Paraburkholderia bryophila: one gene and its partner. The protein of the gene in region 1 interacts with the protein of each later gene in a pairwise test. Links are inferred from orthologs where the notes say so. Each region holds a gene or a part of one and is shown in the gene's direction. Other genes may lie near its edges.

What was found. The genes of interacting proteins can lie anywhere in the genome.
Region 2: the proteins of acpP (region 1) and ybgC interact in binary tests that used the Escherichia coli proteins (3 or more experiments, as listed by UniProt). The link is inferred for Paraburkholderia bryophila from one-to-one orthologs.

What each region holds. Positions count from the first base shown.
Region 1 is NZ_JACCAS010000001.1:4,030,971-4,035,045, forward strand. The notes cover bases 562-3,302. They hold acpP (acyl carrier protein), read left to right. Parts: upstream 562-1,682; coding sequence 1,683-1,922; downstream 1,923-3,302. Other genes in these bases: fabD (ACP S-malonyltransferase), read left to right, coding at 562-680; fabG (3-oxoacyl-ACP reductase FabG), read left to right, coding at 781-1,530; fabF (beta-ketoacyl-ACP synthase II), read left to right, coding at 2,223-3,302. Outside these bases: more of fabD, read left to right, coding at 1-561; more of fabF, read left to right, coding at 3,303-3,461; GGD40_RS18120 (protein YgfX), read left to right, coding at 3,531-3,962; RNA polymerase sigma factor RpoE, read left to right, coding at 4,065-4,075. UniProt on the Escherichia coli protein: Carrier of the growing fatty acid chain in fatty acid biosynthesis.
Region 2 is NZ_JACCAS010000001.1:2,153,341-2,157,394, forward strand. What follows is about bases 569-3,288. They hold ybgC (tol-pal system-associated acyl-CoA thioesterase), read left to right. Parts: upstream 569-1,548; coding sequence 1,549-2,028; downstream 2,029-3,288. Other genes in these bases: ydfG (bifunctional NADP-dependent 3-hydroxy acid dehydrogenase/3-hydroxypropionate dehydrogenase YdfG), read left to right, coding at 744-1,490; tolQ (protein TolQ), read left to right, coding at 2,184-2,861; tolR (protein TolR), read left to right, coding at 2,872-3,288. Outside these bases: glyA (serine hydroxymethyltransferase), read right to left, coding at 1-222; more of tolR, read left to right, coding at 3,289-3,318; cell envelope integrity protein TolA, read left to right, coding at 3,315-4,054.

The sequences.
Region 1 (4,075 bases):
TCGCCGGTCATAGCCTCGGCGAATATACGGCGCTGGTTGCGGCCGGTGCGCTCGCGTTTCGTGACGCCGTGCCGCTCGTGCGCTTCCGCGCGCAAGCCATGCAAACCGCGGTGCCGGTCGGCGAAGGTGGCATGGCCGCGATTCTCGGCCTCGACGACGATACGGTGCGCGCGGTGTGCGCCGAAGCGTCGGTTGCGGGTGTCGTCGAAGCGGTCAATTTCAACGCGCCGTCGCAAGTCGTGATCGCGGGCCACAAGGCGGCGGTCGAGAAGGCCTGCGAAGTCGCCAAGGCGAAGGGCGCCAAGCGTGCGTTGCCGCTGCCGGTGTCGGCGCCGTTCCACTCGTCGCTGCTCAAGCCGGCTTCGGACCAACTGCGCGAGTATCTGGCCAGCGTCAACGTGCTGGTGCCGGCGATTCCGGTCATCAATAACGTCGACGTCGCCGTCGTCAACGAACCGGCTCAGATCAAAGACGCGCTGGTGCGCCAGGCAGCGGGTGCGGTGCGCTGGGTCGAAAGCGTGCAGGCTATCGCGGCTCAGGGCGTCACGCATGTGATCGAATGCGGTCCTGGCAAGGTCCTTGCGGGTTTGACCAAGCGTATCGACGGCAATCTGATCGCCGCTTCGGTGTTCGATCCGGCTTCGCTCGAAGAAACGCTCAAGCTCGTGACGGCCGGCTGAACGCCGCTTCGCAGCGTGTCCGGCAACGGGCGTCGAAGCGTGGCATCGGGACACTGCATCAGCAATCAATCAGCCCTCCGAAGGGCATTCGGACTGACAGATGGAAAAGACTCTCGACAAGCAGATCGCAATCGTGACGGGCGCATCGCGCGGCATCGGCCGTGCGATCGCGATGGAACTGGCGCGCCAGGGCGCGACGGTCATCGGCACGGCGACTAGCGAAAGCGGCGCGGCCGCGATCACCGAGGCGTTTAGCGCGGCCGGCGTGAACGGTCGCGGCGCGGTGCTCAACGTCAACGACGCGGCCGCGGCCGAAGCGTTGATCGACGGCACGGTGAAGGAGTTCGGCGCGCTGCACGTGCTGGTGAACAACGCCGGCATCACGCAGGACCAACTGGCCATGCGTATGAAGGATGACGATTGGGACGCGGTGGTCGACACTAACCTCAAGTCGGTCTTCCGTTTGTCGCGCGCGGTGCTACGCCCCATGATGAAGGCGCGGGGTGGCCGCATCATCAACATCACGTCGGTGGTCGGCTCGGCCGGCAACCCGGGGCAGGTCAACTACGCGGCCGCGAAAGCGGGCGTGGCGGGCATGACGCGCGCGCTGGCACGCGAGATCGGCAGCCGCGGTATCACCGTGAATTGCGTCGCGCCGGGCTTCATCGATACCGACATGACCAAGACCTTGCCGGAAGAGCAGCAAACGGCGCTGAAGACGCAAATTCCGCTCGGCCGTCTGGGTAGCCCGGAAGATATCGCGCACGCCGTTGCCTTCCTGGCGTCGCCGCAAGCGGGTTATATCACCGGCACGACGTTGCATGTGAACGGCGGAATGTACATGTCGTAACCAAATTCGGTTACTATCCGCGCCTTGATGCGTTTGCAAAAGCGTAAGGCGCATGCCTTGACAGCAACCCGATGCGCCGCTTTTTTGCCGGGTCAAACCTGATAAAATGCGCGCACCTGTATTTTTGAACTTCTTTTCCCTTTGGAGGGGTAATGGACAATATCGAACAGCGCGTCAAGAAGATCGTCGCAGAACAACTGGGCGTTGCAGAAGCTGAGATCAAGAACGAAGCTTCGTTCGTGAACGACCTCGGCGCCGACTCGCTCGACACCGTTGAACTCGTGATGGCCCTCGAAGACGAATTCGGCATGGAAATTCCGGATGAAGAAGCCGAGAAGATCACTACCGTTCAGCAAGCGATCGACTACGCTCGCGCGAACGTCAAGGCCTAAGGTCATTCGCGCCTGCGTTTCTGCGTTGGTGGCGTATGACGCCCTGCCGTGTCGGTTGCCGACGCCAGCAGGGTTGGCGCTTTTTGCCGTGCAGGAGCCAGCGATGTTGACAGCGCAACTTTTCGCGCGATTGGCGACTTTCAAGAAAACACCGGGCCGCCCCAAGTTTTCTTGCGTTCCCTTCGGGGGGCTGGTGCGAAGCACCAGATTCGGGGGCGGTTAACAGCCACAGGGCATACAGGGCAAGTTCCTGTGGCCGCTGTGGCTTTTGCTTTTGTCATCTATGAAAAAGGGGTTACCGTGAGCCGCCGTCGTGTTGTTGTTACAGGCCTGGGGCTGATTTCGCCTGTTGGCAATAATGTTGCCGACGGCTGGGCCAATCTGGTCGCCGGCAAGTCGGGTATTGCCAATATCACGAAGTTCGATGCGTCGAACTTCTCGACTCGTTTCGCCGGCGAGGTGAAGGGCTTCAATATCGAGGACTACATCCCCGGTAAGGAGGCGCGCCATATGGATACGTTCATCCATTACGGCGTGGCTGCAGGCATCCAGGCGATGCAGGACAGCGGCCTCGAAGTCACCGACGAGAATTCGGAGCGTATCGGCGTGGTGGTCGGTTCGGGCATTGGCGGTCTGCCGATGATCGAAGCCACGCAAACGGAATATGCGAATCGCGGCCCGCGCCGTATTTCGCCGTTCTTCGTGCCGGCGTCGATCATCAACATGATCTCCGGCCATCTGTCGATCAAGTTCGGCATCAAGGGTCCGAATCTGGCGATCGTCACTGCGTGTACCACGGGTCTGCACTGTATCGGCGAGGCTTCGCGCCTGATCGAATACGGTGACGCCGACGTGATGATCGCGGGCGGCGCGGAATCCACCGTGTCGCCGCTGGGTATCGGCGGCTTTGCGGCGGCGCGCGCGCTGTCGCAACGCAATGACGATCCGGCAACGGCGAGCCGTCCGTGGGACAAGGATCGCGACGGTTTCGTGCTGGGTGAGGGCGCCGGCGTGATGGTGCTCGAAGAGTACGAACATGCGAAGGCGCGCGGCGCGAAGATTTACGCCGAAGTCAGCGGCTATGGGATGAGCGGCGACGCCTATCACATGACCGCACCGCTGGAAGACGGTGATGGCGCACGCCGCTGCATGCTGGCCGCGTTGAAGAACGCGGGCATCAATGCCGATCAGGTGAATTACCTGAACGCGCACGGCACCTCCACGCCGCTCGGCGACCTGGCTGAAACGACCGGCATCAAGCGCGCTTTCGGCGATCACGCCAAAGACATGGTCGTGAACTCGACCAAGTCGATGACGGGTCACCTGTTGGGCGGCGCCGGCGGTCTGGAGTCGGTGTTCACCGTGCTGGCCGTGCATCATCAGGTGTCGCCGCCGACGATCAACATCTTCAATCAGGATCCGGCCTGCGATCTGGACTACTGCGCCAACACCGCGCGGGAAATGAAGATCGACGTCGCGCTGAAGAACTCGTTCGGGTTCGGCGGCACGAACGGCACGCTGGTTTTCAAGCGCACGTGATCGTCTGATCGTTTGGTGATACGCCAGTCGACACCGCCGGTTCGTCCGGCGGTTTCCCCCGAATCGGCTATGCCTGACGGAGCGCCGCAACGGATTACGTTGCGGCGCTCTTTTGTTATGCGCGTTGCGTTGGGGGCGTTCATTCTGACTGCGGTGTGGGCTGTTTATGCGTGCGGTGCATCGCATCTCGGCTCAGCGAAGGCCATGCCGTTGACGCTCGCCGTGTGCGCGCTGCTCATCTTTCGGGCGATCAAACACGAGCGGGCGCAGCCCATCGCGCTGAAAATCGGGCCGGGCGGGCTGTCCGTCTGGGACCGCGCTGGGAGTTTGTCCGCGCAAGGGCGTATTGCCGGTTGTGCGCACTGGAGCGACCGCCTGCTGGTTCTGGCGCTCGCCCCGGAGCAGGGGCGCGTACGCACGTTACTGCTGGCCGCCGACGCTCTCCCGCCCTCTGTCTTCCGCGAACTGGCGGTGCTGGGCCGGCGTGCCGCGGGCGCCTGACTGTAACGACTGTAACCGCTGTTACCGGAGTAACGTCCCATGGTTGATGGGGACGCTACAATGGTCCCCCGCCATGCGCCCTAAAGTTAACGGATTTATCAGGTGAGCGAAAA
Region 2 (4,054 bases), 1.9 Mb from region 1 along the record:
GATGTCGACGAATTCGCAGCCGCCGTAGTAGCGCTTGCCCGGATACCCTTCGGCGTATTTGTTGGTGAGCTGCGAGCCTTGCGCGGCCATCACGGCCGGGCTCGTGTAGTTTTCCGAAGCGATCAGTTCGATGTGTTCTTCCTGACGGCGGTTTTCCTGCTCGATCACTTTCCAGAGTTCAGGATCGACGTTGGCGATGGTGCTTTGGGCTCTGTCAAACATACGGATTCCGTTGAGTGTGTTCAGGTTGACCGGATCGTGCGCCGAATCTTGCGTAGAGGGTACGCAGCACTGCTGGCGGCTGGGCCAGCCCTGACGTGGCGGATAGAGAGACGCCGCACACGCGAGGCAGGACAGCCACCGTCAGCGCAGATCAATGCGCGCGGATCACGGCTGCCCAGGCGAACGGCAAAACGGCAAAACGGCACCCTGCGCTTCACGGTGGGTTGTTCCACCTTGAACCCGATTGCTTGAACCGGTTCTATCGCCAGTCACGCAGGGATGAGCGCGTTAGTTTATTGGAAGAGGATCGAATAGGCAACCGGCTTCCCGTCGATGCTGGGCGCGCTCGCGAGGCCGGCCCAGCGGCCTTCGGGTGCGACGTGCAAAGGTCTGATGAAAACGCGCTGCAAAGCCGCTGCGCGTCCCTGCCACAGCCGCTCATGCGGCTGGTTCAGCCTTGCCGCAGCGCCGCATTGGAAGTAGGCTTGGGACCTTTCTCCTTTACCGACCAGGAAAATGCAATGATCGTGTTCGTCACCGGAGCGTCCGCGGGATTCGGCGCTGCTATCGCTCGCGCCTTCGTCAAGGGCGGCCATCGTGTCGTCGCCACCGCGCGCCGGAAGGACCGCCTTCAGGCGCTCGCCGACGAACTCGGCGACGCGCTTCTGCCCTACGAACTCGACGTGCGCGACCGCGCGGCCGTCGAGGCGGTGCCCGCCGGGTTGCCGGCGGATTTCGCCGAAATCGACGTGCTCGTCAACAACGCCGGCCTCGCGCTTGGCACCGAGCCGGCGCAAAAAGCGAGTCTGGACGCGTGGAACACCATGATCGAAACCAACTGCACGGGTCTCGTGCAGGTTACGCACGCCTTGCTGCCCGGCATGGTGGAGCGCAATCGCGGTCACGTCTTTAACCTTGGCTCGGCGGCCGGTAGCTGGCCGTACGCAGGTGGCAACGTTTACGGCGCCACCAAGGCCTTCGTGCGCCAGTTCAGCCTGAACCTGCGCGCCGATCTGGCCGGCACCGCGTTGCGCGTGACCGACATCGAGCCGGGCCTGTGCGGCGGCACCGAGTTCTCGAACGTGCGTTTTCGCGGCGACGACGACAAGGCCGCGAAAATGTACGAAAACGTGCAACCGCTGACGCCCGAAGACATCGCCGACTCGATCTACTGGATCGCCACCCGGCCGGCCCACGTCAACATCAACACAATCGAACTGATGCCGGTGGCCCAATCGTTCTCCGCTTTGAGCGTTCATCGCGGCTGAGGCCCGCCGGGTAAGGCGCACACTTTGAAACAGACCTCAAGGTATGCGTTCCGGTAAAATGCGCCGCATGAATGAGTCGACCAGCCTGCCCGGCACCGAAATCGGCGGCACGTGGTCTATCCGCGTGTACTACGAAGATACCGACGCCGGCGGCATCGTGTTTTACGCGAACTACCTGAAGTTTTTTGAACGGGCGCGCACCGAATGGCTGCGCGCGTGCGGCGTCGACCAGCGCCGGCTCGCGGATGAAACAGGCACGATGTTTATCGTGAGCAGCACCGCGGTCGACTATCGGGCGCCGGCACGGCTCGACGATATTGTCAACGTCGTGAGCCGGATCGAACGGCTAGGCAGGGCATCGGTCGACTTCGTGCAGGAGGCTTGGCGCGACGGCACGCTGCTTGCTACCGGTTCCATCCGGATCGGCTGCGTCGATCGCATTGCGCTGCGGCCGGCCGCGATTCCTTCGCCGGTTCTGGCCGCTTTGCGGCGCGGGCCGGCCGCGAGCAGCGGCGGCGTGTCAACGGACAACGACTGAACCCCGTTGTTACGGGGCCAGTGAACTCATATCGATCTAGCAACACAAAGCATGGTTCGGCTTGCAATCTCGCCGATGCTTCCGTTTTGCTCACGGCAAGCTTCGACTGACCTTGCAGCCGGACGCCCCCTTCCGGGACGTTAAAACGAACCTTTATGAACACTACACAAGATCTGTCGATCGTTTCACTCGTACTCAATGCGAGCCTGCTAGCGCAGGCCGTGATGGCGCTGCTGCTGTTGCTGTCGCTGTTGTCGTGGACTTTCATCTTCCGCAAGTGGTTTGCGATCCGCCGGGCGCGCGCGCAAACTGAACGCTTCGAACGCGATTTCTGGTCGGGCGGCGACCTGCAGGCGCTGTATCAAAGCGCGGCCAACAACCGCCATACGATCGGCGCGCTGGAACGCATTTTCGAGTCCGGCATGCGCGAATTCCTGAAGGGCAAGGAAAAACGTCTGAATGACTCGGGCGCGATTCTTGACGGCGCACGGCGCGCCATGCGCGCCGCGTTCCAGCGTGAAATGGACGTGCTCGAGGCCAATCTCGCGTTTCTCGCGTCGGTCGGCTCGGTCAGCCCATATATCGGTCTGTTCGGCACGGTGTGGGGGATCATGAACGCGTTCCGCGGCCTCGCCAACGTGCAGCAGGCCACGCTGGCGAACGTCGCGCCGGGTATCGCCGAAGCGCTGACCGCCACCGCGATCGGCCTGTTCGCCGCGATTCCGGCCGTGGTGGCCTATAACCGCTACGCGCACGACATCGATCGTCTGGCGATCCGCTTCGAGACCTTCATCGAAGAGTTCTCGAACATTCTGCAGCGCCAGGCACAGTAAGGAGTCCACGATGGCAGGCTCTCGTTCCTCCAGCATGCGCGGCAGCCGTCAGCGCCGCGCCATGGCCGACATCAACGTCGTGCCGTATATCGACGTGATGCTCGTGCTGCTCGTGATCTTCATGGTGACCGCGCCGCTGGTCGCTCCGTCGATCGTCAATCTGCCCACTGTCGGCGGCGCCGCGCCGCAACAGCAAACGCCGCCCGTGATCGTGAACATCCGCGCGGACGGCAACATGAGCGTCAAATACAAGGACGATTCCGGCGCGCAGCAGCAGGAAGACATGACGAAGGCTGATCTGAAAGGCTTCATCGCCGATCGTGCGCAAGCGCATCCCGATCAGCCGGTCGTGATCGCCGCCGACAAAACCGTGAAGTACGAAGTTGTAATGAACGTGATGTCCGAGCTGAAAGGCGAAGGCGTCAAACGCGTTGGATTGCTCGTCAAATCGCAATGATCCGCAAGAATCCCGACTACCCGCTCCAGCCACCGCGCGAACGCGGCACCTGGCGAGCCTTTGTGTTCGCGCTGGTGATGCACGCGTTGCTCGGGTTCTTCCTGTATCACGGCATTCAGTGGCAAAACAGTACGCCGGAAGGCGCGGAAGCCGAGTTGTGGACCGAGGTGCCGGATACGGCCATTCCGCGTCCGGTTCCGCCACCGCCGCCCGTGCCGGTCGCCCCTGCCCCGCCGCTGCCGGACGAACAGGCCGACATCGCGTTGCAGGAAAAGAAACGCCAGCAACAGGAAGCGGCTCGTCAGGCGCAACTGGCTGAGCTGTTGCGTCAGCAAAAGTTGCAGGCCCAGCAAGAAGCCGAGGCGAAACGTCAGCAGCAACTGGCGGCCGACCAGGCTGCGCAACTCGCCGCACAAAAGGCTACGGCAGCCAAACAGAAGCAGCAGCAACAGCAGCAGGCCGACAAGCTCAAGCAACAGCAACTGGCCGATCAGCAAAAGCAACAGCTGAAAGAACAGCAGCAGGAACAGCAGAAGCAAGCCGATGCTGAAGCGGCGCAGAAGAAGGCCGATGCGCAGAAAGCGGCGAAGGCCAAAGCTCAAGCCGACGCTACGGCCCAAGCCAAGAAGGTGGATTCGGAACGCCGCGCGCGTCTCGCGCAGATGATGCAAGGTTCGGCCGGCGGAACAGGCTCGACCGATGGGCTTGGCAAGAGCGGCACGGGCACCGGCTCGGG